One region of the Paenibacillus sp. Y916 genome, then DNA from elsewhere that is predicted to be linked to it. Evidence: riboswitches for the same ligand, from Rfam matches in the RefSeq annotation. Region 1 holds a riboswitch; the other holds the start of a gene.

What was found. Region 1 has a riboswitch for ZMP and ZTP ahead of AC1TO9_RS04770 (bifunctional 5,10-methylenetetrahydrofolate dehydrogenase/5,10-methenyltetrahydrofolate cyclohydrolase). Riboswitches for the same ligand answer to the same signal wherever they lie in the genome.
Region 2: it holds a riboswitch for ZMP and ZTP, as region 1 does, so the genes downstream of both, rpiB (ribose 5-phosphate isomerase B) here and AC1TO9_RS04770 (bifunctional 5,10-methylenetetrahydrofolate dehydrogenase/5,10-methenyltetrahydrofolate cyclohydrolase) in region 1, are expected to answer to the same signal.

The regions. Positions count from the first base shown of each region.
Region 1 covers NZ_JBXCJA010000002.1:129,966-144,952, reverse strand. The annotation lists gene AC1TO9_RS04785 (PadR family transcriptional regulator) at 1-152, shown strand, start outside; gene AC1TO9_RS04780 (permease prefix domain 1-containing protein) at 159-941, shown strand; gene AC1TO9_RS04775 (AraC family transcriptional regulator) at 1,276-2,136, opposite strand; gene AC1TO9_RS04770 (bifunctional 5,10-methylenetetrahydrofolate dehydrogenase/5,10-methenyltetrahydrofolate cyclohydrolase) at 2,294-3,139, opposite strand; ZMP/ZTP riboswitch at 3,199-3,277, opposite strand; gene AC1TO9_RS04765 (hypothetical protein) at 3,365-3,568, opposite strand; partial or broken gene AC1TO9_RS04760 (DUF6944 family repetitive protein) at 3,935-4,075, opposite strand; gene AC1TO9_RS04755 (adenine nucleotide alpha hydrolase family protein) at 4,523-5,161, shown strand; gene AC1TO9_RS04750 (Na+/H+ antiporter subunit A) at 5,291-8,161, shown strand; gene AC1TO9_RS04745 (Na(+)/H(+) antiporter subunit C) at 8,161-8,496, shown strand; gene AC1TO9_RS04740 (Na+/H+ antiporter subunit D) at 8,493-9,971, shown strand; gene AC1TO9_RS04735 (Na+/H+ antiporter subunit E) at 9,978-10,451, shown strand; gene AC1TO9_RS04730 (Na(+)/H(+) antiporter subunit F1) at 10,451-10,744, shown strand; gene mnhG (monovalent cation/H(+) antiporter subunit G) at 10,719-11,120, shown strand; gene AC1TO9_RS04720 (hypothetical protein) at 11,362-11,547, shown strand; gene AC1TO9_RS04715 (hypothetical protein) at 11,922-12,227, shown strand; gene AC1TO9_RS04710 (LytTR family DNA-binding domain-containing protein) at 12,184-12,729, shown strand; gene AC1TO9_RS04705 (ABC transporter ATP-binding protein) at 12,907-13,752, shown strand; gene AC1TO9_RS04700 (ABC transporter permease) at 13,749-14,459, shown strand; gene AC1TO9_RS04695 (preprotein translocase subunit SecA) at 14,501-14,987, shown strand, end outside.
Region 2 covers NZ_JBXCJA010000003.1:424,677-439,663, reverse strand. The annotation lists gene AC1TO9_RS10015 (serine hydroxymethyltransferase) at 1-570, opposite strand, end outside; gene AC1TO9_RS10010 (TIGR01440 family protein) at 824-1,432, opposite strand; gene rpiB (ribose 5-phosphate isomerase B) at 1,446-1,901, opposite strand; ZMP/ZTP riboswitch at 2,008-2,089, opposite strand; gene AC1TO9_RS10000 (low molecular weight protein arginine phosphatase) at 2,143-2,724, opposite strand; gene AC1TO9_RS09995 (manganese efflux pump MntP) at 2,798-3,358, opposite strand; gene AC1TO9_RS09990 (L-threonylcarbamoyladenylate synthase) at 3,429-4,640, opposite strand; gene spoIIR (stage II sporulation protein R) at 5,505-6,179, opposite strand; gene AC1TO9_RS09980 (hypothetical protein) at 6,291-6,458, shown strand; gene AC1TO9_RS09975 (FtsW/RodA/SpoVE family cell cycle protein) at 6,596-7,795, opposite strand; gene AC1TO9_RS09970 (HemK/PrmC family methyltransferase) at 8,170-9,204, opposite strand; gene prfA (peptide chain release factor 1) at 9,209-10,276, opposite strand; gene ychF (redox-regulated ATPase YchF) at 10,605-11,705, opposite strand; gene AC1TO9_RS09955 (heparinase II/III domain-containing protein) at 11,815-13,650, opposite strand; gene AC1TO9_RS09950 (hypothetical protein) at 14,294-14,443, opposite strand.

The DNA.
Region 1 (14,987 bases):
GTTATATTCATTCTTTTTATAAAGACGAGACCTTTGGAAAGAGACGTACCTATTATCAGATAACTCCAGACGGTCTGAATTACTACCATGAGAAATGTGAGGAGTGGGAAGTAACGAAAGAGGTCATCAATAAATTTATTAGGGAGAAGTGACAAACCATGGAAACGATTATTAGTTACTTGGACAATATGTTTGCTGCCTTACCAAGAATTCCCCAAATGCTCAAATTGAAACAGGATATGCTCTCTAGTATGGAGGATAAGTATTATGAGTTTAAAAATGAAGGGAAATCAGAAAATGAGGCTGTAGGTATCGTTATTTCAGAGTTTGGCAACATAGATGAATTAATCAGCGAGCTCGGAATCATACAGACTGATGAGGTAGAGACTCTTCCCCTCCTAACAGAGCAACAAGCAGAAGGATTCTTGGTAGCTAAAAAGAAATCCGGTCTGCTGAATGGTATTGGCGTTGCTTTATGTATCATTGGACCAGCTTTATTGATTCTAATTACTACATTATTCGAAGATGGTCTGCTAGGGTGGAAACTGTCGGAAGATAACGCGGGATTGTATGGTGTGATTGCGATGTTTTTACTCATTACTCCAGCCATTGGAATCTTTATTTATAGCAGTAGTCTTATGGAGAAGTATAAGCATTTGCAGGATGAATTTGATCTGTCTTACCAGCTAAGAGCACTTATTATTCAAAAGAAAGAAGCTTTTTCCTCATCCTATACATTATCTCTCATTGTTGGAGTATGTTTGTGTGTGTTATCCCCGGTTTTTATTTTTTTGACCTCGGCTTTTGAAGGTAATGCATCTTCGTATGGTGTCGTTATCATGCTTAGTGTCGTTGCCATCGCCGTCTTCTTGTTCATCTATTACAGCGCCATTTGGGAGAGCTTTGATATGCTTTTGAAAACCGGTGAATACTCGAAGTAAAAGAAAGAGGAGATTAGAGTGATTTGGGCGGTTTCCTCTATCATTTGGCCCATTGCCGTTTGTATCTTCCTAATCATGGGATTCGTGTTCGATCAATGGCGCATGAACTGGATTGTGTTCCCGATTACGGGCATTTTATTAGGGGTATTTTCTTCAGCTTACAATATTATTAAAAGAAAAAAGCTTTTTGTAGACTAGCAACTTGGTGGAATTCCAGTTGACGATACAGGGTTCAAAGGAAGCAAGATTTGCTTGCATCTGTAATAGACCGAATAATAGGAAATGGCAGGCCTAGGATAAACCCTTGACCTGCCATTTCCTATTAAAATACGTTTTACTTTTTCTTAATTGGAACCCACACTTCACAGCGATAATCCTCAGCACTCGGATTACCCGGCAGGTATAGTTCAAACTCGGGGCTACCTGCATGCTCGTAACCTGTTCCAGGGAACCATTCTTGGAATATCCGTTCCCACACCGTCTGAATGGCGTGTGGCATAGGTCCTACTGATGTGAATACAGCCCAGTTCGCAGCAGGGATAACAGTGGATGCATAACCTTGCAGGTCAGTTTCAAGGTTTCCTTCTACGGCGATCCAATAAGCAAATGTTTCTTTGGTATAATCCATCCCTGTGCAGATACCAAGTAAATCCTTGTTTACACCAATTTCAGCAAGCTTATCTGAGGTTCCATCTTCGTTTGCTTCCTTCCAGAGGAGGGGGATTACCTTAGTATTCTCACCCATTCTCGTTGAAACCTCAGTGGACTTGCCGATAACGATAAATTCTTCTTTTTCCACGATTCTGTATTCCATTTCCTTATCTCCCTTCAATGATAGATGGAAGGAGAGGCGGGGGAAGGCTTTAAGCTGTATCCCTGGCTCTCGCGCTGAAGAAGGTGCAATACCATGTGCCTTGCGGAACGCCTTGGCAAAAGATTCAGGAGACTCATATCCGTATTTCAGAGCTACATCTAGCACTTTAACTTTAGACACTGCCAGTTCCTGTGCCGCCAACGTCAATCTACGTCTGCGAATATAGTCTGCAACCGATACTCCGGTCAGCATGTGGAACATGCGCTGGAAGTGGAAAGGGGAGGAGTAAGCAACTTTTGCGATATCATCAATATTAAAGGGTTCCTCCATCCTGCTCTCCATATAATCTAGAGCTTCCTTCATTCGGATAAGCCATTCCATGTTTGCCATCTCCTCTTGATTTCATCCTATCATGCTGACGTTCAATGTTCCTGTTATTCCATGCTATTAAAAGACAGGGAACATCGGTATTATAATAATCAATGCTTGAGTCTTAGCTAAGGAATTGGCTGTCCCGTACACCTTATGGGCTAGTGATCTATTGAACTAATTTCTCTGCGGCTTCAACAGTATGTTTTAGTAATGTAGCTATTGTTACTGGGCCGACCCCTGCTGGAACCGGAGTAATCGCGGAGGCATTTTTCAGACAATTATCATAATCAATATCCCCAATATTACCCTCATTGTAACCAGCATCCAATACAACAGCACCTGGTTTTATCCAATCCCCTTGAACAAATTTGGGCTTACCAACAGCTGCCACGACAATATCACCTAAACGAACCAAGTCTGCTAAATTAGTTGTTTTGGAATGGCATACGGTTACTGTTGCATTGTTGTTTAACAGCATGAGAGATACAGGCTTTCCAAGGATAGGACTTCTCCCAATCACAACAGCGTGTTTACCTTCAATAGATATATTGTAATATTCACAAATAGCAATGATTGCTGCTGGTGTGCAAGAAGGGAAGTTAGCAAAATCAAAGGCGTTTTGGGCAAACCCCAAAGTTGTTACCCCGTCGACATCCTTATCAATACTTATAGCATCAAATGCTGCTCTCTCGTCTATTTGATTTGGAACGGGATGCTGTAACAATATTCCATGTACATTAGTATCCGCATTCAGTTTATGAATAACTTCAATTAATTCATCCGTCGAGGTATTTTTGGGGAGATCAACACGAATGGATTGAATCCCAAGACGCTTACAAGCGTTACTCTTCATTTTTACATAGGTTGCTGATGACGGATCATCACCGACTAATATGGTCGCCAAGCATGGGACAATACCTTTTTCAGACAGACGATGGATTCTTCCTACTAAAGATTCCTTAATTCTAGTTGCGACTTGATTTCCATCCAAGATTAATGTTGTTGCTGTCATCTCATCATCACCTTTTAGTTTGATAGAAACATAAAGAGGTAAGGGCATCAATCTCCCCTTACCTTCGCCCAGGCGTACGGCCAGTTATCCATGTGCTCCCTCATGGTTACCCATGTTCCGCCAGTTACACACAGTCAATTTATGACGTAATCATAACAGAGAAAGACATATTCATCAATGGATTTTCAACGGCTGAGTGTTGCCTATTAGTTTCAGTTAATCATTTTATTCAATAAAGGAAAATTCAATCCAATCTAAATCTACTTGACTCTGAAGGACACGAATGATCATTCGAACTTTGCCGCTTGGTATATTGATATTCTCCATAAGCAAGCTCTCACGCCATTCCTGAGCATGTACCTCATGAGTCACTGTCTTATGACCTTCCAATTCTGTGGAAAGTATTGCGTGCTCCGTAGCAACATGCAACCGGGAACGGAGATTGAATCGGTTAGTTTCAACGCATAAGGCATCGTATAGTAGTTATAGGACAGGAGCCGTTTGAGGAGCATACCCGCGTGAACATACTGCACGTTATTTAACAGGCGGGTCTTGAAAATTTAACGAAATAAAAAAGACCAGAGTATGCTCGTGAAAATGAGTTAATCACCTCTTGGTCTTTGAGGAATGTCTGTCTTTGCTTCTGTTTGCGTTCCTGTTCCCGTCACTGTTTGTACTGTCGTTAACTCCTGCAATAACTTGTAACGCATTTCCTAGGGATTGAAGCCAGTTGCCTGCAACCGTTAAATCATTAGACTCTTTATTAGACGCGGTCCTCCGAAGCTCTGCGGTCAATTCTGCCTGTGCCGCATTAGATATGGATTGCATTGCATTTCCAATAATGGACAGTTTTTGAGCTTCTGCCTGATGCTGCTTGTTTTTGGACAGACTTTTGGTCTGACCGAGAGCTGCAAGATTGGTTCCTAGAGCTTGCAGCCAAGCAAAGGCGGCTAGCTGCTCTTCAATGCTTATTTGCTTGGCCAGTAAGATCGTCCCCTCTCTTTATACTACTAAAAATAAGGATTGTTTCAATATACGACTATTGTTTCATTTTGGTGTGGATATTCTCTTAATCACTTGAATAAAGAATGACTGCTCTTATTGAAATGAAACTGAACTGTCTCCTATTACGTTTGGAAGACAATGGGCATGTTCGGGAGTTGAGTGAGCAGGAAATCGGGTATGTCTATTCTTTGCCGATTCTGCCTGAGTTCCTGACTGACTATGAACTCGTAAAGTTTTTTATGGATATTAACCGAACCAGTAAACTTTACAAAGAATATAAGGATAGATATAATTAAGTATACTTATCGGTTTTAGGAATACGTAAGGGGCCTAACACCAAAGGGCTCCTTTTGTATTTCTTGGCCATGTTACAGGAGGATGAAGGTCATTCACAATGAAAAAATTATGGTTTGTGTTCATTATGGTCCACATGGGGAGCGTTTAATCCAGCGTGGTGTCCGGTTGTCTGGATTGATAGGAGCGCCATTGTTTATATTAAACGTGGATAGTTCGGACAGCGATGAATATAATGAGAGCAAAGAAATGTATATGAGGGTCTGGAAACGTCTTGCTGAGGAAGTTGGCGCGGAGTTTATGGTCCAGAAACGCGAAGGCCGAAAAACAACAGATGTTATTGTAAAAGCTGCTGAAGACAAGGAAGTTACACAGATTATAATTGGACAATCTGCCCAGACGCGATGGCAGGAGCTTACAAAACGTAATTTCGTCAATGAACTTATTGGCAAAATGAATTTGATCGACCTGCATGTAGTGGCTGTTCAACGGATGAGCGCCGGGCTTGAAGAAACACATGAGGAAGGCGTTATCTCCTATCTGGTCAAAGAAGGGGATGAATATCAGCTCAGTGAGGAACCTAAAGGAGAGTATTCGCTTAAAGGGAAGTTTTTTCACGAGCTGCATACAGAATTTGAGAGTGGTTTATTCAGAATTGAGCAAGAAGATGGAAAGGTAAGATATTTGAATATTTATGATGGTACATTGACTGAGTCTTTATAATCGGGTGTATATATATCTAGAAGAGGACCTATTACTTAAGGCCTCTCTAGATCCATATGTTTTTTGGATTTTGGTGAAAAAGTAAGTACTAATGTTCACAAATTGAGTTGTTTACATGGAAAGGGAGGCTTGCCTTTGCTGCATATAATCATACTTGTCCCTTTTCTACTGGCCTTAGTAGTAGCGCTTTTAAGAAAGAGGGCACCCAACCTACACAGAGGTTGGCTTGTTTTTCTCGGTCCACTCGTTCTGTTCGTTTATTTCTTGACCCGGATTCCGCTTATTAAGGGAGGGGATTTGGGGTATGAAACCATCTCATGGATTCCTTCACTCGGAATTAATCTGGTTTTCCATCTAGATGGATTAAGTTTACTGTTCGCGTTGTTAATTACTGGAATGGGTAGTCTTGTAATCATCTATTCTATTTATTATCTAGACAAGCGCAAAGAAGAATTAACCCCTTTTTATATTTATCTGATGTTATTTATGGGAGCGATGCTTGGTGTTGTGCTCTCGGATAACATGATGGTATTCTACGGTTTCTGGGAATTGACAAGCGTTTCGTCGTTTCTGCTGATCGGTTTCTGGCATCGGAGGCAGAAGTCTCGTTATGGTGCACAGAAATCTATGCTGATTACCGTATTCGGCGGTCTAGCGATGTTCGCTGGCTTCCTGATGCTCTACGTGATGACAGGCACTTTCAGCATTCGCGAAATTTGGAGTATGGGTGCGGATATTAGTGGACAGACGCTGTTTATTCCGGCAATGTTGCTGATTCTGCTGGGTGCCTTCACCAAATCAGCCCAGTTCCCATTCCATATTTGGTTGCCAGATGCTATGGAAGCACCTACACCAGTCAGCGCTTATCTTCATTCGGCAACGATGGTTAAGGCTGGTCTATATCTGGTAGCCCGTTTCAGCCCAGTGTTTGCAGGGCAACATGAGTGGTTCTGGATTGTCTCAATCGTCGGTTTGATCACCTTGATCTATGGTTCAATCCAGGCGATGAAGCAGACGGATCTAAAGGCTCTGTTAGCCTATTCAACGATCAGTCAGCTTGGACTGATTATGGGATTGCTTGGACTAGGTTCTGCCGCCGCTTTTTATACAGGTGAAGAGTCAGTTTTCTATACCGCTGCAACAACGGCAGCTATCTTTCATCTTATTAACCATGCGATATTTAAAGGTTCCTTGTTTATGATGGTTGGTATAGTCGATCATGGAACGGGTACCCGTGACCTGCGCAAGTTGGGGGGGCTAATTTCCTTTATGCCGGTTACCTTCACGATAGCAATGATCGGCAGTTTCTCCATGGCGGGTTTACCTCCATTTTCCGGTTTTTTGAGTAAGGAGATGTTTTTCACGGCTGTGCTGAATATTAGACAGCTGGATATACTTTCTATACCTTCGTTATTTACGCTCTTTCCGATTGTAGCCTGGATTGCCAGCGTGTGTACCTTTTCGTACTGTATAATATTGATATTTCAGACCTTCTTTGGTAAATATCAGCCTGAGAAACTGGATATAAAAGCACATGAGGCGCCGATTGGCCTTTTGTTGGCACCATGCCTGCTAGCGCTTCTATCCATTTTAATTGGATTTTTTCCGAACGTGTTGTCCAATACGATCATTATCCCTGCAATGAATGCAATTCACCCTGTCATACAGGCAGTAGAACCCTTTAATGTGAACATTCATTTCTGGCACGGCTGGACACCTGAGATATTTATGACTATGGGTGTCGTGGTCTTCGGAATAATCGTTTACCGAATCTATGGTCGCTGGAATCTTGTATATAAAGAATGGGGCGGAGGATACACTTTAAATCAAGTCTATGATGGAGGAATCCGGCTGATTGAAAAGTTGTCCAGAGGGTTGACTGGGACTTATATGACGGGTTCCATGCGTCATTATTTAATGTACATTTTCACTTTCCTGATTGTTGCGCTTGGCGGAACAATGCTGTACACAGATGGAATCAGTTTTGGAATGAGTCAATATGCCTCAATTTCGTTCTTTGAAGTTGTTGTTGTTATAGTTATGCTGGTGGGTGCCTTGGTGATCCCGTTTGTACACTCCAGAATAACAGCGATTCTGTTAACGGGAATGGTAGGTTATATGGTTACCTTGCTTTTTGTTCTGTTCCGAGCGCCTGATCTTGCGCTTACGCAGATGATTGTCGAAGTGGTTTCCGTCGCATTGTACCTGCTTTGTTTCCGACATTTGCCGAAGCTGAAGAAAGAATCGTTAAAAATTCGGGCACGCTTGCCGAAACTACTCATTTCCATCGGATTCGGTGTAACGATGACACTGGTTGCACTTGCTGCTCTAGGCAGCAGCCCGTTTGAATCCATCTCGAATTATTACGTGGAGAATAGCTATGTGCTAGGCGGCGGTAACAACATTGTAAATGTTTTACTCGTTGATTTCCGCGGTTTTGATACTATGTTTGAAATTACTGTGCTTGGTCTTGCTTCGCTTGCTATTTATTCCATAATCAAGTTGAAGTTGGAGACGGAGACGGGTGAAGCACCCGCCCCGCTGAAGAGAGCAATTAATAATAATAAGCCACGTTATTCTCGTGGTAACGATGTGCTGCTGGAATCGGTAGCCAAAGTGGCATTCGTTGTCATTCTTATATTTTCGCTTTACCTGTTTTTTGCCGGTCATAACAATCCAGGAGGCGGATTTATCGGGGCATTAATGGCTTCCGCTGCGCTAGTAATACTGGGAATTACTTTTGGGATGGACATGATTGAGAGGGTATTGCCTATCAATTATCGTAAGCTAATAGCGATTGGTGTTTCGATTGCTTTTCTTACAGGGCTTGGTTCGTTTTTGTTCGGTGCTCCATTTCTCACTCAGGCATTTGGTTATTTCTACCTACCTCTCTTTGGGAAAACGGAACTTACGACAGCGATGTTATTCGATCTTGGCGTATATCTCGCCGTCATTGGTGTCACCATGAATATTATACTTACGATCGGGAGGGATGATTAATGGAACTCCTTATAGCTCTGGCGATCGGTGTATTGTTTAGCGTCGGTGTTTATCAAGTTCTTTCCAAAAGCTTGCTGCGCATCCTTTTAGGAACTACTTTGCTAACGCATGGTGTTCATTTGCTGCTGCTGACAATGGCGGGTCTCAAGACTGGATCCGCACCGTTGCTTGGAGAGGAAGCAGAGGCCTATGTCGATCCTTTGCCTCAGGCGCTCATCTTGACCTCCATTGTTATAAGCTTTGGGGTTACCGCTTTCTTCATTGTTCTGGCTTACCGGGCTTACCGCTCGACGGGTACGGATGATGTGGAAGGAATCAAGGAGGAGAGACAATGAACAACATGTTAGTGCTGCCTCTGCTGATTCCGGCCATTACGGCAGTTATACTGATTTTTCTGAAAGAACGAATTAGATTGCAACGTATCATCAGCGCAATCAGTGTATTTTTGAATATTGCTGTTTCCGGGCTCATTGTGTACCAAGTGAGTACGGATGGCATTCAGACCTTATATATGGGCGGCTGGCTTCCGCCTTATGGCATCGTTTTTGTTGCCGACATGTTTTCGGCGTTGCTCGTGCTGACCACATCCGTTGTTGGTGGGGCTTGCTTGTTTTTTTCCTTCGCCAGCATCGGCGAAGAACGGGAACGCTTCTACTATTATACGTTTTTCCATTTTCTGTTGACCGGCGTATTTGGCTCCTTTCTTACCGGCGACCTTTTTAACTTGTTTGTATGCTTCGAGGTGCTACTGGTAGCCTCTTACGCGATGATTGTGCTCGGCGGTACCAAGGTTCAACTGCGGGAAACCTTAAAGTACATTTTAATCAACGTGATTTCCTCAAGCTTGTTTGTGGCAACAATCGCTTATTTATATGGAGCAACCGGAACATTGAACATGGCTCATCTGGCCATACGTGTGGCAGAGACAGGGCAGGGGGGCGTACTAAACGTCATTGCGGTGCTGCTACTGCTTGTATTCTCGATCAAAGCGGGGCTACTCCTCTTTTTCTGGCTACCAGACTCCTACAGTGCGCCGCCTTTGGCCGTCAGAGCATTGTTTGGCGCATTGCTGACCAAGGTTGGGCTGTATGCAATTACGCGTACTTTTACACTCATTTTCATTCACAATCTTGAACTGACTCATACACTGATTGGTTGGATGGCCGGAGCAACGATGGTTCTTGGCGCAATCGGTGCGATGGCCTACAACGATCTTAGTCGAGTTTTTAATTATAATATCATCATCAGCGTCGGTTTTATTGCCTTTGGTATTTCCATCGCTACTCAGGATGCATTGAATGGTGTAGTGTTTTATTTAATGCATGACATGGTAGCCAAAGCATTGCTGTTCTTTCTGGGTGGTTTAATTATCTCTGCGGCAGGTACCGAACGCTTAAGGGATATGGGTGGTTTGATTCGCCGTTACCCTTGGACTGGCTGGATGTTTTTTATATTGACTCTGGCGCTCGTTGGTGTACCACCGCTCAGCGGTTTTGCCGGAAAAGTGATGATGGTACGAAGTGGCCTCGGGGAGGATCACGTTGTTCTTTCTCTGATCGCGCTGGCATCCAGCTTGATTGTGCTCTACTCCCTGATCAAGGTATTCCAGCAGGTATTCTGGGGGGGCGAAAAGGGGGAGGAGCAAGTCCGGCCTCTTCGTTATAAAGCTATGATGGCACCGGCAGCTGTCTTATTCGTTATAGTGATTCTGCTGGGTGTAGGTGCTGAGAAGGTAAACGGATATGTCGGTCAAGCCGGAGCCGTATTGGCTGATCCAGCACTATACATTAACGCTGTCATGAAGGAGTAGATGAATATGGCTTTTCAATTATTATTGAATTTCATGATAGCTTTTCTATGGATGTCCCTGCACAATGACTGGACCGGGTCTCGCTTCGTCATTGGTTTCCTGCTAGGTATTCTCGTACTTCTCGGGATGCGGCGTTTCTGGTCCAGATTGTATCTTGAAAAAGTGTGGGCGCTTATTAAACTTACTCTTATGCTACTACGGGATCTGGTCGTTTCTAGTTATGTAGTAGTGAAAGTCATACTAAGACCGAGGCTTAATATTCACCCAACTATACTGGAATATACTACAGAGTTAACTTCCGATTGGGAAGTGGCAGCGTTGAGCACGTTTATCTGTCTTATTCCTGGATCGGTAGTGCTTGAGTTGTCGGATAATAAGCGGACATTGTTCATTCATGCGATGGATGTTGATGACCCTGCACAGTATAAAGCGAATATCCGTGATACCCTTGAACGTGCGATATTGGAGGTGACTCGCTAATGATCCATTTCATTCTTATAGTATCACTTACGATCATATCACTAGCCATTGGTGTATGTGCCTGGCGTTTAGTGAAGGGACCTTCTTTATCCGACCGGGTCGCTGCTCTGGATGCGATTGGAATTAATATGATAGCAATGGTAGCTGTTCTCTCTGTCTTACTACAAACGCAGGCCTTTACCGAAATTATTTTGCTGATAGGTATTCTTTCCTTTATTGGAACGACAGCCCTTGCTAGATATATCGAAAGGGGGGTCGTACTTGAACATGGAAATGATCAAGATAGCTGGTGAACTGCTGTTGGTGTTGTTGATTCTGTTCGGCGCACTCCTTAGTGCAATTAGCGCTTATGGACTGATTCGGCTACCCGATATATATCTGAGGTTACATGCCTCTGCCAAAAGTGCTAGTCTCGGTGTGCTATGTGTTCTCAGTGGCGTGTTTCTCTACTTTTTATTTTTTCTCGATCATGTTAGCACTAAGCTACTGATAGGTATTCTTTTCGTATTTGTTACTGCGCCTTTATCTTCCCACCTGACTGGCAGAGCGGCGTATCGCTCCGGTGTTCCGTTATGGAAACACAGTGGCCAAGATGATCTGAAAGAGGAGTTAGAGAAACAACGGATTCGGACAGCAACACCTGAAGTGATTGAACCTCAAGAACAGTGATACATCATAAATTTAGAACAGAAAGCCCGCGGATGCGGGCTTTTTTCATATCCGTTGGAAAGACGGAAGACGCAAAGCTACCGGTCTAAATCGCATGACATGCGGGGATGTTCATGTGGTTTGGTTTTTGTTTATTAGCTAGACTCCAAGAGCAGCATCGATTAATCTGGATAAGTGGAAACCAGATTTTACTTGAATCGTAGACTTGAAACCCATGTGTAGAGAAAAAAGGAGGCTGGCTATGACTTATTCACAGATCTGGAACAACTCAGGAAATGAATCCGATATTCTCTATCTGGAACAACAGATTAAGGCCGTCAAAAAAGAAATAAAACGAGCAGAAGCCGCAGAGCTTCAGGAAATATTGAACCAAGCAAAGCGACATCTGGCTGAACTGGAAGCAAAGTTGGATGAACTAGAGGATTAGGGGCTATCCGCCCAGAGTGCCCCCAAAAAAATATATATATATCCCTATGGTGTACAGAAAGGATGTACAGATCAAAGGGCGTGGGCAAGTTGGGATTGGGCCAATTTCTGGTTTATGGTCTGACAATATGGAAGTATAGCCGCGTCTGATTCTATTAAAACGAGTAGGTGACAGTCCGTGGTGGGTTGGGAACTGCACTCCAGTACTTGTATGAATTCTACGCCCAAGCAGCAGAGAAATCACCAAGTCTTATATATAAGGATATGACTTAGAGAAGACATGCCGTTATATTTTTTAATATAAACTGACAAAAAATTACCCCAACATTATAATTGTTATATATATCCTATAGCGGCACTGATCAGGAGGACGGTATGCAATTTCAACCAATGTATTATGATGGGGAATTATTTCTACCGAAGATCGAATTAAATATGACATCGAACCAATCGATTGGCATTATAACGGGCTTGAAGCGAAAGCAGCTTTTAATGAATCAATTAGTTGATTATTCCCAATATTATTTATTTCGGGCTCAGCAAGGATCTAAGCTCATCGAAAAGGATGTATGTGACATTGCTGCGTGTCTTTTTTGCGCATCAGCCTACACTTGTACTGGAGGAACCCTATTTTTACTTGGAGGAGCAAGATCGTCGTCAATTCAAACGGATTCTGGATGATCTATCGCAAGAAAAGCAAATTTTAATTTTAACTTCGAATTTAGAGGATGCCCTAATTTCCTGTGATGCCATTTATCGGTTGAACGAATCCGGATTTCATCCATTGGATATTCTGGATTCCGAAGAGGATAAGCAGGAAGTACAGAAACAAGATGAGGCCAATATCACCTTGCAGAAGATCTCTACCAAAAGAAATGACAAAGTGGTTTTATTTAATCCGCCTGAAATTGATTTTATAGAAAGTATAGGAGGTTCGATCCTTGTTCATGTGGGCGGGGAAAATTATGACTGTGCTTTGACGCTAACCGAGCTCGAGCAGAGATTATTAAATTTTGGGTTTTTCAGGTGTCATCGATCCTACATCGTTAATCTGCAAAAAGTAAGAGAGATTATTACATGGACGAAGAATAGCTACAGCTTGCGGTTAAATACAGCTCAAGATGCCGTGGTTCCGTTATCTCGTTCCAAATTGCATGAATTAAAAGCACTTCTTAACATTTAAAATATTTGCGAAGCAAAAATAACTTCGTAAGCATATGCCATTTCCGGAGTAATGTCGAACTAATCAAGCATTCGTGGTACCATTCAGGTGATAATAGCTACATTTCGGCGGGTTTTGATGGCTGGAACCATGCAATCTTTATATACTTAAGCAATCAACTCTAAGGAAGTGGTGTTAATGGATGTTATTCAAGTAGAACGTATTCGAAAGAGATTCGGACATAAGGATGCGTTAGCAGATGTGTCTTTTTCAATTCCGAAAGGAGAAATCTTTGGTTTTCTAGGTCCGAGTGGTTCAGGAAAAACAACATTAATCAAGATTTTAACGGCGCAATTAAATCCGACAAGTGGACAGGCAAGTGTATTTAACCAGCCAGCGGAGATGATGCAGCAGTCTGCACAGAAGATGCGCTTTGGAATTTTGACGGATAACAGTGGTCTATATGAGAGATTATCGATTGAGGAAAATCTAGAGCTGTATCGCCAATTATATGACCTTCCTAGATCTTCGATTGATAAGGTGTTGCAGTTTGTAAACTTAAGCGGAGAGCGCAAAAAGAAAGTCAATCTCTTATCGAAAGGGATGCGACAGCGTGTCCTATTGGCATGCGCGATTATCCATGAGCCAGAATTATTATTTTTAGATGAACCTACTTCGGCTTTAGATCCAGTAAACTCAGCTCATATACATAAAGGCTTACGCTACTTAAATGAGAACGGGACAACGATTTTTTTAACTACGCATGATATGGCTGAGGCAGAATCGATATGTAACCGTGTAGCGATTTTGTATCAAGGACAAATTCAAACCATCGGCTCACCAAGGGAACTAAAAAAACAGCATCGGGAAAACGTAGTTTGTGTTGAGTTAATCAATGGGGAAGCCTACGAGCTTCCGATCGATGAGGAAACGGCTGATCAAATAGCTGATTGGATGAAGCAAGGGTTAATTGATAGATTAGCAACGAAAGAGCCAAGTCTAGGTGATATCTTTATTAAAATGACAGGAAGTGAGTTACTATGAGTATCTCATTAAAACGTGCTCGAGCGATATTTGTGAAGGATTATAAAGAGTTTTCACGCAATTATGCGGTCTCCATTATGTTGATTTTTCCAATTATCTTTGCACTTCTTTTTCGAGGTGTAGGCCCGTCTTTGCCTGGAGCTTTCGGTTTAGTTCTTAATATTTCGTTTGTGTTACTAACATGTTTCGCACAAGCATGCTTGATTGCGGAAGAAAAGGAGCGTAACACTTTACGATCATTAATGATGACTCCGGCCACGAGCATGGATGTTTTAATCGGTAAAAGTACTTTTGTCTTTGTAATGTCTGCTGTTGTTCTGGCTATTGCAACGTTTACATTTGGCTATGAGCCAGCTAGTATATGGGCGTTTGTGGCAGCAATCATTCTTTCGATTATTCTATACACAGCAGCCGGGACGATATGTGGTTTATTCTCCAAGACGTTACTTGATGCATCATTATCTATACTTCCTGTGACGTTCGTATTCACTGGGGCACCATGGGGAGCGTTACTAGTGAAGGATTATCCGATCTTCAAAGTGCTGGATTACATGCCAAGCAGTCAGCTTGTGCATTTGCTGGGTCTAAGCAATACAGGCTTTACGACGGGAGATGTATTAAAACCCCTCCTCATTATTTTGGCATGGACCGTTGTATTAACGATTGTGTCTGTTATTTTGTATCAACGACGGTTAAAGGACGAGTAAGATAGAATCGAGTATATCTACCGAGGGGAGATCAAATTACTATGAATATAGCTATCAAGTTGATGCAAAAATTCAAAGACCGCGATACCCAGAATAAGCTGAAAGTCTACCAGGACAAAGCGGAGCTCATCAGGAAACGAAATTTGGAGACATGGGACGATCAACAGCTTCAAGCGGATTCCCTCCGGCTTCAAAAAGAAGCAAAATCGGGTACGCCTTTGGATGAGTTGCTTGTCGATGCTTATGCGTTAGTCTGCGAGGCAGCGAAGAGAAAGCTCGGATTACAGCCCTACGATGTCCAAATCATGGCTGCCATCGCTCTACACGAGAGATTTTTAATCGAGCAGCATACCGGTGAAGGAAAAACCCTCTCAGCTGTTATGCCTGCTTATCTAAATGCGCTGACCGGCGAAGGCGTTCATGTGCTGACTTTTAACGATTATTTGGCAAATCGAGATGCGGAGTGGATGGGCCCGATCTATCGTTTCCTCGGGTTAACGGTAAACTCGGTACAATCGGGCATGAGCC
Region 2 (14,987 bases), on a different contig from region 1:
TACATCGTTAGCAATAGAAGCTAGTGCTTCAAAGTCAATCGTACGTGGGTAAGCACTTGCGCCCGCTACAATTAAACGTGGACGGTGTTTAAATGCGATCTTACGAACTTCGTCATAATCAATTAGGAAAGAGTCCTCTTGTACGCCATAAGGAATGAAATTATACAATAGACCTGAAGCGTTAACCGGACTACCATGAGTCAAGTGTCCACCATGAGCAAGATTCATACCCAGTACTGTGTCTCCAGGATTTAGAACAGCCGTATAGACAGCCATATTCGCTTGAGCACCAGAGTGTGGTTGAACGTTAACATGCTCAGCACCGAACAATTCCTTCGCACGATCACGGGCGATATCTTCTACAATATCAACCCGTTCACAACCGCCATAAAATCTTTTGCCCGGATATCCCTCTGCATATTTATTCGTTAGTACGGAACCCATCGCTTCCATAACCGCTTCGCTCACAATATTCTCAGAAGCGATCAGTTCAATATTATTCCGTTGGCGCTTCAATTCTAGGTCCATAGCCTCTAATACCGCTGGGTCATAACTACGTAAATTTTCCATTTTTATATTCCTCCTAAAAGTTTTTGAGCGTTACCCCATGAATAGTCTTCGTAAAAACTCACATCGAAAGCATATACTTTAAGTTTTTGAGCGTAAACTTCCTGATTAGCTTCTAAAAAACTCACATCGGAAGCAAACTCTTTATGTTTTTGAGCGTTACCTCATAATTCATCTTCGTAAAAACTCACATCGAAAGCATATACTTTAAGTTTTTGAGCGTAAGCTAAAAGCATATTCTTTAAGTTTGTAATGCTTAATCACAAAGATTTGAGTTACTTTGTTGGCTGGAAGAAGCTTCTTCCATTCTATATTGTGCTCGTTCCCCACCAATCAGCCTCGGACGGGTATACGCAGCATTCACACGTGCCTGTCCTATATACCGAATACTTGGGCGAAAAGGTACAGCTACACGTCGAAGATGCATCCCGATCATCGTCTCACCGATATCTATTCCAGCGTGGGCCTCCACACTTTCAGCGAGGCACGGCTGTAACATTCTTCGATATGCAGCAGATGCCATGGAACCTCCCGCATGGGGATGTGGCACAGCAACAACCTCCGTTAAACGAAGTTGCTCAAGAAGAGTTCGCTCCATGACTAATGACCTATTCAAATGCTCGCAACACTGAAACACAACATGGAATCCCATCTCTTCGCGAATCTCTTCAATACCAAGAAGCAATTCATTCGCTATGTCCAAGGCTCCACCTGTACCAATATGACTTCCTATCACTTCACTTGTACTCACACCTACCACGAGCAGCTTCCCCGGCCCTAGATGGGCAACCTCCGCTATTTCACGCATGACTTGTGCGACTTGTTCTTTAAGAGATGTACCTGTGGATTGCGACCCTTGATCCATGAAGATAACCTCCTTAGACGTGCAGATTACGCTCTTCAATAAGCTTGATTTTGTTCACACGATTTACATGGCGCTCTTCTCCACTAAATTCCGTTATAAGCCATTCTTTAACGATCTCACAAGCTAATCCAGGTCCAATAACACGTTCCCCAAGCGCCAACACATTCGTATCATTATGTTCACGTGTTGCCTTCGCCGAGAATACATCATGGACAAGTGCACAACGAATGCCAGTTACTTTATTAGCTGCAATACTCATACCGATTCCAGTTCCACATACTAATATACCCCGATCAACTTCGCCCGCCACAACCATCTCACATACAGGAAGAGCGTAATCTGGATAGTCAACTGAGTCAGTGCAATTGCATCCAACGTCCACCACTTCATGTCCAAGTTGCTGAATGACATTAATGATGTCCTGCTTCAAACGAACGCCACCGTGATCTGTCCCTAATGCAATCTTCATCTCTTGAAAAACCTCCTATTATCCCTCTTTTGTCTTGTACCATTATAACCTACTTTTTAGTCAAAAGACGAAAAAAGAGCAGTCTACGGGGATTCCCGTAGAATTGCTCTTGTGCCCAGGCGACCGGCCGTATATCCCGATGCTCCATCGTGGTTTCATCCACAGAGTCGCCAGTTACATCGGAACCGATTGTTCTTCTGCTCTCATGATAAAACAAAAGAGGATGAAATGCAACGATGTTCTAGTTGCTCCGATCCGCAAGCTTAGTTACAATCCGCTCGACTGCTGTATGAATTTCTGCCGCTGCCACATCATAATCTGCTCGTGAACCCCCATATGGATCAGATACATCAAAGCTCGGTATCCGCTGTTGGATTTCAATTAGACGTTCTTGATCCCGATGTTCAATCAATTTCCCCAACGCCCTATTCATCGTTAACGTCGCATAAAGACTATCCAATTCATCCAGATCCCGAAGTACCTGCTCATCATCTTCCGCATATTCTTTCAACGTATAGATCTTACCCACAACTTCTGGGTATATCCGAAGAACATGCTGTTTATGCGATTGAGTAAGGGTCAGAATCAGATCACAATCAAGTATGACATCTATCCCCAACGCTTGCGAAGTTATTACATCATCTATATTATGGTCACGTAGTATCGCTTCTGCATGTCTAGATATTGGCATCCCTTCTGTCGCTGCCACACCCGCAGAACTCACCTCAAGTGAAAGACCACGCTCCTTAGCCAGCTTCCGAAGAAGAGCTTCCGCCATCGGGCTGCGGCATGTATTCCCTGTACAAACAAATAGAATTCGCAACTCGTTACCCCCTTCAAATCTGTCCTTACATATTAAATAACCTCTTATACCATTGTATCATGCTTTGAATGCATCAGAAGATAAACATAAGCCCAAATGCAAGCAATATCGCGCCGCCTAGAGCTTCTCCATGTTCCCCCAGTTTGTGACTCACTCTTCTACCGAGGAGAAGACCCAACATAGACATCAGACCTCCGACAACACCGAATATGAGAACCGTCAATAACAGATCACTCTTGAACATCCCTAGAGATACTCCTACCGAGAACGAATCGATGCTCACACTAATCGAGAACAGCAACATTCCGCCCCATGCGCGATAATTTATTATTTTCGCATGTCCTTTACGATAAGAATTAAATATCATATGTCCCCCAAGCAACAACAATAGCCCGCCCGCAGCATATCCCGTAACCCTTCCCAACAGCGAGCTAATATAATGTCCCGCAAATATCCCCAATAAGGGCATTAACACATGGAAAAGTCCTATTAACAAACTAATTCTAAGCACATGAAGCAACCGAATCCCCCTGATGCCAATTCCCACACCTAGCGATAAAGCATCCATTCCTAGAGCAATTGCCATCAAAAATATCGTAATTAACTGACCCCAGTGGGCAGTAGCTTCCAGCATACACACGCCTCCAAATCCGATTGTACTTTTGTACAACCATATGCGGACAAGGAGTAAAACATGATAAAAGTTAGATATCCACCTCGATAACTCTTCCTCCAGCGGCCTTAATAAGTCGGTTCATCACCGCTTCGCCAAGCCCTTCTTCCGAACAAGCCTCGGCTAGCATGTAAGCGACACCTAACTCATCAAAAAGCCGTAGCGCAACGTATAGCTTCTGAGCTGCCTCAGCTGGATTAGTTAGCGACCCAAGTGAAATAACATGGATTGCGGAGTCCAAATCATACATTGGAATATGTTCGTCAAAAGAAAGTAAACCTGTCATTACTCCATCATCTACAGCTCTATCCAATAAAGCTGTAATTCGAGATACGACGACCTCAGGCGAGATGCCTCGTACAATTGTTAGCTCCCCCTGTGGTGCATAGTGAGCGTACTTCACCCCCGGGGAACGCGGAGCCTCGGATTCAGTAGCATTCACATATGCCGTTCCCTTCAGAAGTTCTGGGGATACAGCAGACTGCGCTTCTACAAGAGCTCCTCCTCCGGTAATAACGGTGACCCCCTCCGCCAAGGCGAGCTGTTCGATCGTAATTCCACCAGGTCGTAGCACATGTATTTCCCCACTTACGAATGTACGCACAACGGTAGATTCCAGACCTACTCCAGCTGGACCACCATCAAGGATTCCGTCAATCCGACCATCTAAGTCTTCCTGTACATGCGAAGCGAGTGTAGGACTAGGTCGCCCCGAGCGGTTTGCACTGGGCGCAGCAATAGGACAATCTGCTGCCGCAATCAAAGCTAGTGCAATCGGATGATCAGGCATACGTATACCAACCGTATCCAGACCCGCAGTAACGCGAGGCGAAAGCACATCAGATCGCAGTGGAAGCACAATCGTAAGTGGACCGGGCCAGTACAGATCCATTAGGACGAGCGCGACAGGAGGAATTTCCGTAATCAGCTCAGCTAATTGCGAACGGTCGGCAATATGAACAATCAGCGGGTTATCCGAAGGGCGTCCTTTTGCATTGAACACCGCTTCTACCGCTTCCGTGCTACGGGCGTCTGCTCCTAGCCCATAAACCGTTTCGGTTGGGAAGGCGACGATTCCACCTTGTTGCAAGAGCGCTGCCGCTTCCTCTATCGCTTGTCCAGTTACTGTATCTTGGTCATCCGACCCTACTCCCTCTTCTAACAAAGAGCTTACATTCCAATAGACTGTATCCAATTTCTCACACCGCATTACGCTGTCCAGTCCGTCATCAAAGTTATGCATCATTTTTATATCCCAGGCTTTCTATATAAATTTCATCTTTTTGTTATAGTGAGCATCACAAGTAGAAACGGCTTCGCCGTCCTTTTTTCAATAAGCTTATGCTTCCGATGCTAGCGATACTTCATATCACTTTCAGGCACCCGTCTCATCGAAAATATAAGGATCTTAGTATCCTGTGAAACTTATAATTTCTTATATTTCGAAAAATCGCTTGTTATTGCAAGCAACTTCCAACATTATCTCACATTTCAATTGATACAGTAAACGTATCGTAACTTCGGCCTTTTTAACGGATCTCACAGACACTATTCCGCGAAAAGGCACCTGTATGAAGTTGTAACGGAAATGCAAGCCTCTATATGCGAATAAACGACCCCAACTTGGAGAAAAGGTCCAAATAAGGTCGCTCAGTTTCGTTAAAATTACAAAAGTGGCGTTTTTGCTAACATAAGGTCTGTGGCTTCCGTTAAATCTGTATAAGTCGCGTTTGGGGAGGGAAAGAGGAGGAATGGGGCGTGGCACACGACGGTAGCAGCTGTAGTGTGCACGTAGTGGTGGCCGATACGAGAAAGGGAGCCGTACAATATAACAAGCTGAATAGCAGGTGTGAGGTATTGATACATGCGAGCGCGGATACGCGGCGGTAGCCGACACAAGCTGCTAGTAGCGAAAAACCTGCGATTGTACATCCTTTCTTCGCATGATCTAGCCGTTGCGGGAGATGCCTGCGATAATACATCCTTTTCCCGCTGTAAAGACGATTCCAACCACTTATGGATGAAATACCTGCACAATTGTAGGCACTCTCGCTAGATTGTTCCTTTTGAAAGAAATACCTGCACTTTCGCGCGAATTTCTATTCATTTAGAATAACCCTTTGACCCAATCCACGATTCCACATAAAAAGTCCCATAGAAAGAAGCGCACTTCCGGATCTTGCTCGACAGTAGACGAAACTTGCTTTATGTTCGAACTATTAGAACCTTCTGGTCCAGTTACTTGTACCGAACCTTCTTCGGATTGAGCTACCGCATCACCACTTCCAGCATCAATGAAACATAATGGAGGGAATAGTACACACCACCAATTCTGACCTCTTCCTTCACCCAGGGTAACTCGCAAAGCTTCATATTCACCTGCCGGGTATACCATACCTCCGTACATTTTGGTTGGGAAAGGAACTACGCCTAACTCCACGTTATAAGAATAGTTAATTCCTCGATTGCGCAACTCTCTACCCACTAATATATTCAAGTCTACTATATGATTCTGAATGGTTTCTCTCGCCTGATCCAGATCTTGCGGATCTTCCAACTCTGCCACCCAACCGTTCATCTCTGCAACAATGGCATCTCTAATTTCTCTTTTGACAAGTTGGTCACCCACCGAATCTGAATTGGCCAGAATGCGCAACCGAATAGATTCCTGCGGAATCGAACCTCCTACAATTGAAGCATCTGTACGCTGTCCATCCCATGACATCACAAGCATAAATAATATACTAAAAATAATAGCTGTATTCTTCAACAATAAGCGCAGTTCATCTGCTTTCTTCTCATTCCACTGTATCGCATTCCATTTCACAGCAGCCGGCCCCTCTCTATCAGTTCATACTTGTTAGCATGTCCGGATCTGATAGAGTCTAAACCTATGAATCTACTAAACGGGAAGGAATGGGTTGCAGCATTTAGGGAAAGTCAAACCAGAATACGACCAGCTGTGAAAAAAATGATTGGCGAAGCAGTCAAAGTTGCACGCAATCATACAAGCGGGGACAACCCGATTGCCGATCTATTCGCTGATGTTATGGAGGAGTAGTGCACATAGAAATACCCCTCCAAGTTCACTCGTTCCTTCATAACTAAGTATGAGGGTGCTTTGAGTGTCCACTTAAAGGGGTTCGTAATATAAACGCTGAACCGAAGGCTATTGTCCATTCTAGTATTGGAGTAGCCTTACGTTCTCTGCTTCGTAACATTAGAGTAACTCAACGGTTGAACCACCATTTCTTCTTCCGTATCCTGCCCATGAACTCGCACACTCATCACGATGCCAATGCTAGCCATATTAATAAGCAGTGATGTTCCCCCGTAACTTATGAATGGTAGTGTAATCCCAGTTAAAGGCATGATTCCAAGAAAAGCACCAATATTCACGAAAATTTGATATAACATCATGGCCACGACGCCCACAATGAGATAGGGTCCTGCACGATCCCTACATTCTAATGCGATCAGAATTATTCGATGAATCATTACAAAATATAATAGTAGCAACACCGATGCTCCAACGAAGCCAAATTCCTCGGCAATTTGCACAAAGATAGAATCAGAATACGTATAAGGTACACGTTCGGTTTGAACCGATGTCCCTTTCGCATACCCTTCTCCACTCATTCCTCCAGAAGCAATAGCAAGCTTGGCATTGTCTGTATGGTAACTAGCTTTAGCCGTTGCCTTCTCAGGAACAAGCCAAGGATCAAGTCTTTCCACCCAGTGAGCCTTATCAATGGACTCCAGTGATACTTTGATCTCGTCATGGTAATGAATGTATCCTTGAATGCCACCAATGAGAGCTCCAATCATGATGACTACACCAATCAAGGCATGAGAAAACTTGATGTTCCCAATCCACAGCAGACCAATGAGAATAACAATATAACTGAATGAATTCCCCAGATCGTTCTGTGCAATAACGATAATAAATGGAATGAAGGCTATCACACTAATTGGTACAACATTTCTCCAAAAGGATAACTTATTCTTATTAACACGAACAAGGACGTAGGTTAAAAAAATGATTAAACATAATTTGAAAAGCTCTGCCGGTTGCAATGAAAGATTATCTCCAATTTTGATCCATCCCGTTGCTCCGTTCGTCGTTTCACCTATATAACTCGCTACTCCAAGTAAAACCAAACCAAGTAAAAAAATGACCCAGGCATATTTAATCAAAATTCTGTAATCAAAAAATACCAATATGATGAAGGCAACAAAAGAAATACCATAGAATATCAACATCTTCATGTGATGTCCATCTAAGCCGGTGCTAGTTCTTCCATTAGTCACGCTAAATAAAGACAAGATACTAATCACCATGAGGGCAATCAGGACAGCCACTATAATATAATCTATCTTTTTTAACTTCTGAAGCATGTGTCGCCCTCCTGTACTAAGGCTTCCCGCCCATTGTGCCCCAAAGTGCACTTCTTTCTATTGTATAGGATGTTCAGTACCTAATTCAATTGATTACTTGAACCAAATTCATGAATCATGAAAGAGGCGCACTACGGCGTCCTAAGTGAACAAGTTGTTTTGGTAGGCGGAATGCGAATGTAACAATACCCGTTAGTTGCATAAAGCGCACTTAAATTCGGCCAATCTCGCCTATCGCTACATTTAGTTGCACAGGGTACATCTAGATTACTCGAAAACCCTACTTTTCATGGATTCCCCTACTTTAAGTAGCACTTTTGCAACTATTCTACGTATCCTCTACTTTTCCATCAAAATAAGTGCAGTTTCTGCAGCTATTCCATCTTCAACTCTATATTAACTCCGAGTACATGCCGTTCAATTCCGGCAAGGTCAGGAACGATGATGATCTCATTCCAATGTCCCGCTTGACGCAGCAACTCGGCAACTTCTTCAGCTTGTCCCATACCCAATTCAAAGCCTATAAGCCGAGGCGGGGCGGCTAGCATCGCGATCTGCTCCATCATGATGCGGTAGGGCAGCAACCCATCCGCACCTCCATCCAGTGCGAGGCGCGGTTCGAAGTCGCGCACCTCACGCTGCAGACCGGCGATATCTTCAGCCGGTATATAGGGCGGGTTGGACACCAATATGTCCAACTTCATCCCGGCAAACGGCGCCAGCAGGTTGCCTTCCCGGAAGGCAACGGCTGCTGCATGCCGTGCCGCATTGCCCGCGGCTACGCGTAGCGCCGCGGGCGAGATGTCGCTGGCGTATACGCGCCAGCGAGGGGCATGCGCCGCGAGCGTCACGGCAATGGCACCGCTGCCGGTGCCGATGTCCGCGGCTACGAGCGGCGCGAGCTCGGCGGACGCTGCTGGCAGCATCGCTGCCGTGAGCGAGGCGCCAGCAGCGGCGAGCGCGCCCAGCGCAGCGGGCGGCACGGCTGCCGTGGCAGCATCGCTGCCTGGCTGTGGCGCCGCTAGCGTAGCGCGGCCAGGCCACAGCCGCTCGGCCTGCTGCAGGACGGCCTCGACTAGCAGCTCGGTCTCCGGTCGAGGGATCAGCACAGCCGGCGTCACTTCAAAGAGCAGGCCGTAGAATTCCTGCTCGCCCATGATGTATTGCGCGGGTTCACCTGCCGCTTTACGGGTGACCGCGTCTTCCCATGCAGTTATAGCAGCTGCAGGGAAGGGCTCTGGCAACGCCATGTAATAGGCGGTGCTAGACAAGCCCAGCACATGCTCCAGCAGAAGCTGGGCATTCCTTTGCGGCTCCATCACGCCGCAATTTATGAAAAAAGAGGAAGCCTCCGCGAAGGCTTCCCGTATACTGAGCTTTGGTGTCATGACAAATACGTCGTTGTTCAAAGCATTATTCCCCTTTATCCATCATTTCTGCCTGTTCAGCAATACTTAGAGCAGCAATAATATCTTCGATATCCCCATTCATGATCTGATCCAACTTATGAACGGTCAGTCCAATTCGGTGATCAGTTACCCGGCTCTGTGGGAAGTTATACGTACGAATCCGCTCACTTCGATCCCCCGTACCCACTTTCCCCTTACGTTCACCAGCATACTTCGCTTCTTCTTCCTGACGCTTCGTATCTGATATACGGGTACGTAGTACTTTAAGAGCCGACTCTTTATTCTTGTTCTGCGATTTACCATCTTGGCAAGTTGCCACAATGCCCGTAGGGATGTGTGTCACACGTACAGCAGATTTGGTCGTATTAACGGATTGTCCACCCGCACCACTAGAACAGAATGTATCTACACGAATATCTTTATCAAGAATTTCAATCTCAAAAGATTCCGCTTCTGGCAGTACTGCCACAGTCGATGTCGATGTATGAATCCGTCCACCCGACTCTGTCGTTGGGATGCGTTGCACACGATGTGCGCCACTTTCATATTTCATTTTGCTATATGCCCCACGACCGTTAATGGAGAAGATCACTTCTTTAAATCCGCCAAGATCATTGCTATTAACATCCATAATCTCTACTTGCCATCCCTGTGCATCCGCGTAACGAGTGTACATACGATAAAGATCAGCAGCAAACAAAGCCGCCTCATCTCCACCCGCAGCACCTCTAATTTCCACAATGACGTTCTTATCATCATTCGGATCTTTCGGTAATAGCAAGATACGAATATGACTATCTAACTCGACGTGCCGAGATGCTAATTCATCAATTTCCATCTTGACCATCTCACGCATGTCATCATCTAACTTCTCTGATTGCATCGCCTTCGCAGCATCTAGTTCTTCCGTCACGGTTCTATATTCAGTGAAAGCCTCAAACGCAGGCTGCAAATCCGATTGTTCTTTAGAATATTCCCGCAACTTTGCAGTATCACTTGCAACGTTAGGATCACAGAGCAGTTCGCTCAGCTTTTCATAGCGGTCCGCCAAGGATTGTAATTTGTCCAACATTGGGGGTCACCTCTCCTATTTAAAATACACCGATTATTATTTCGACTCTTTATTTTATCATAATTTTTAAAAAATAACTATATTTAATCACCCACTTACAAGATACCCTAATTAAGACATAATATATAAATTTCGTCCTTTAGTAAATGAGTATATATCGCTAGGATATGTCGTTAGGAAAATGGTTTAGTTGCAAAATGAATCATTACATCGGCCTTCTCCTTTCCACTTTTCATTATCTACACATCCAATATAAACAACAAATAAGCTTACCTAGCCCAAAGCCGGTAAGCTTATTCCTATCTATTCAGATCATTCACTACACGTTCTATACGTTGAAACGGAAATGCATAACGTCTCCATCTTTTACGATGTATTCCTTACCTTCAAGTCGAAGCTGGCCGCGCTCTTTAGCACCATTCATAGATCCTGCGGCAACAAGATCATCATACGATACTACCTCTGCACGAATAAATCCGCGTTCGAAATCGGTATGAATAACACCCGCTGCTTGTGGCGCTTTCGTCCCATTGATGATCGTCCATGCACGAACCTCTTGAACTCCTGCTGTGAAATACGTATACAAGCCTAGCAAGCGGTAAGCTGCTTTGATCAGAAGATTAAGACCAGACTCCGAAAGTCCTAGCTCTTCTAGGAACATCTCCTTATCTTCGCCATCCAGTTCGGCAATTTCCGATTCTACTTTAGCACTGATTGGCACAACTGCTGCGTTCTCTGCTGCTGCGAAATCCTTCACTTGCTGCACATACGGATTGTTGTCCGCATCCGCAACGCCATCTTCACTCACATTCGCTGCATACAGGACAGGCTTAAGTGTCAGCAAATGAAGATCGCGAATAATCGCTAGATCATCTTCACTAAGCTCAATACTACGCGCAGGCATATCGTTATAAAGTGCTTCTTTTACACGTTCAAGCACTTCAACTTCTAGCGCAACTTTCTTGTCACCGTTCTTAATGTTTTTACGAGAACGATCAATCTTCTTCTCAATACTTTCAAGATCGGCAAGAATAAGTTCCAGGTTAATCGTCTGGATATCGCTGACTGGATTTATTTTTCCATCCACATGCGTCACGTTCTCATCTTCAAAACATCTCACCACATGTACAATCGCATCCACTTCACGAATATGAGCTAGAAATTTATTACCCAACCCTTCGCCTTTGCTCGCACCACGCACTAATCCAGCAATATCAACAAATTCGAATGCCGTAGGCACCGTCTTGTTCGGCACAACTAACTCAGTCAACTTATCCAAACGCTCATCAGGTACTTCAACAACCCCAACGTTCGGATCGATCGTACAGAAAGGATAATTGGCAGCTTCTGCCCCTGCTTGTGTGATCGCATTAAACAACGTGGACTTTCCTACGTTCGGTAAACCGACGATTCCGGCTCTTAAAACCATTTATATGACAACTCCCATTTTAGGTGATAGATCTTACTATATTATACGGTTCAATCCTATCTATTATATATTAGAACACTTAACCCGGCAAGGATTACAGCATAGCCATCTATACGTGCGAGTAAATTTCTATATTCACAGCTACAATCTGCTCACACTTAGGTTCTTTTACCGTTAAATCGATTAAATATAAAAAAGACTGGTTCGTAGTTTCAGGTAAAAACGCTACCCGCTCACAGCGATATTCCAATTCATTATCGTCATAGTGTAACTTTGCAGAGATCCCATTCCCCGCTTGTAGCACAATTTCTCCATCCTTCTGAAGTACTGGCTCAATAAAAGTAACGAATCTTTCTGTAATCGAGACAGGCGTTCTAGCGAAGCTATATTCATCCTCTATACGAAGCGTATCGGTATGAAATCGACACCTTCGGGTCAATGATATGAGATTGTCCGTTTTGTACGCATTCGTTAAATCTAGAACTAAGACATCTCCTTCTTCAGAAGGAGCAATCTGAACCCATTGTGCCGCATATTGTTCTCCCTCCTGTTGACGGAGCCCTTCAATAATCGGGACGGAGTGCCCATGCGAACCATTATAGATCATGGAATAACGTTGATCACCGAAGTATTCCTTCGTGTACGTGCCGAGACCTGGATCAACAAAGATCGGTTGTTCTCCAGCATGGAGAATAAAGCTACCGATATCATTATGATTATGCGGTTCAGCATTATGGCCACCTTTTAAAGAGAAAGCGACGTTCGTACCGTTCCATTCACTACGACGAATGAAGATCTGCGCTTCTTCTAATACATAACAAGCTTCGGGTAGCTTATCTGTAACATAATCTTCTCTGCTCCACAGTAAATTACGAATACCATGAGAGAATCGGAAACAATGATCACCCCAAGGACCTGAATGAAACTCAAAGGGAGGTACATCGATTTCCTCAAAAAGAGATTTAAGATAATGAGTCAGACCGATCTGATACTGATATGTAAGAGGTGTGTCCGAATAACTGATTACGTAATTATTACTTAAATAACATTTCTGCTGAAACATCGCGATTGATTTGATCTTGTCATTATTGTGCATTAAGTCGATCTCTCCAGCAGTTCTCTGCTTCAACAGAACTGCGAAATAAACATAATATCCGAAACCATAGGCCCAGTATCCCACGCCTTCGCGACATGCCCCATCCGCTGCAAAGCCGTCTAAGAAACAATCCATAGTGTCCAACACTCGATGAAGCAGTGGCGCTAGCGTATCATCCTCTTGAATCAGGTACATCGCTGTCGCTCCAATAGACCCACCACATACCGCCGCCCAATTCATATCCGTCGTCTCCCACCAGCTTGATGGTTTGAGAGAAGCATAGGATTCTAATACTCGCTCCTTGATCTCCTTCACCACACGATGAACAACGATTTCTGATAAACGTTTCCCTAGTAAATGAATCACTTCGCTCAAAGAAAACGCTGTTTCAGTTGCAAATAAATCTAGCACCTCTCGATGTCCGCGTGCCTCATCATGTTTCAGCGATAGACTTCCGCCTAAGTGAGCAGGTAAACACCATGTATATTCATCACAAATAGCCCAAAGAACATCCTCTAAGGCGGCTATATACTTGTCATCCTCATCCAATAAGGATAGGAACACGAAGGCATCTAGCCTACGTCTTCGCTCGAAGTAAGCATTCTGGAATAATTCTCGGTCACCAGTTGTATCGAACATTTTGTACAATGAAAATGGAATGACAGGCATGGGCTCTTCTAGAAGACTCTCGCCAAGCTCACGAATTTCACAAATCATCTCAGAATAAAAGGAATCTGTGGAGATTCTACCCCAGGTTGCCTTGTTCCGCCCCTCTGAGAATAGAAGCTCTCTCCCATTCCCTCCAGCTATTTCCGTACCATATTGTAGCGCTTTCAACAATGACTTCATGATTTGCGTAAAGGACACTCGCGACTGTAGTCGTGAGGGGAATTCACGTTGCGTGTTCCCTTCTACGGATGAGTCTCGAATTCTTTACTTCCCTCCCTTCAAAGGATGTATTCACGAGTTAGCTACCCGGCCGCTCTATTTCTAATACCACAATAAGTAGTCCTATCTTCCCTAGTGTATCAAATCCCTTCACTTCCGCCACATATGTGGATACAAATATTTATTTCCTTATATAAAGATAAACGGCTTCACCGTCCTTCTCTTATGCGAAGAAGGGCCGTTTGTCCAAAAATATAGGGGATAAAAGTAACGAAAACTTATTCTTTCCTATATTTCAAGTAGAACTGGCTATGCCGTCCTTATTCAAAGAGATTATGCTTCCGATGCTAGCGATACTTCGTATTACTTTAAGGCATCCGTTTCAGCGGAAATATAAGAATTAGAGTATCAAGAATAAATTTCATCATTACGCAATCCAATTTAGCTGCTTTGGCGATTATGAAATTGATTCAAGTGAAACTTGTGCTTTCTTATATTTTAATAACAAATGCCCTCCCCCGCTTAGATTTCGAAATCCTGCGGTGGAGGGCGTCTGTTATTTCATTGTCCGCTTTCCTTATTTCTCTTGGGTATCCGATGCTTCTCAGGTTTCAGGTTGGCTCTCGGAATGATTCTCAAGGGCGAATTCAGTCATCTTCCATTCCGTTCTTCCTAGCACAAGATCGGAAGGGAACTCTTCCCCTCTACGCAAGTACATCTCTCGTCCTTCTTCATTCTCGTATACCCCTTCCACTTCGACCGTTTCCTACGACATTGGAAGCATATCTTCATCTTTATTGCTCATAACCTGGATGTCTCCCGGAGTGTGAATTAGTGAATATTACGCTTCTTTAATATATTCCAAATTAACTCACGTTATCCAAACCAAAGGAATTCCCCCTAGGTCTTCACAGAGATATTGCAATAGTTGCAAAAAGCACATCTAAATCCGACCAATTACCTCTAACGCTAATTTTAGTTGCACAGAGTACATCTAGATTACTCAAAACCTGGCTTTTCATCGTTATCGCCAATTTTAACTGTAGGTAGTGCAACTATTCCTCGCTAACACATCTTTTCCACTAATTTAAGTGCAGTTTACACATCTATTCCACTATGCGGGGATCACGGAGTACCTAGCTCAGGGAAGTCCCTGGATTCGACAGTTGCTCGACTACGACACTCATTGGTGCTTTCCGCATCTATCACAGCACCTTCCTGCACCTTCACATCACCTTCACAGCACCTTCCTGCACCTTCCTAGCATTTTACTAGCATCTTCACAGCACCTTCACAGC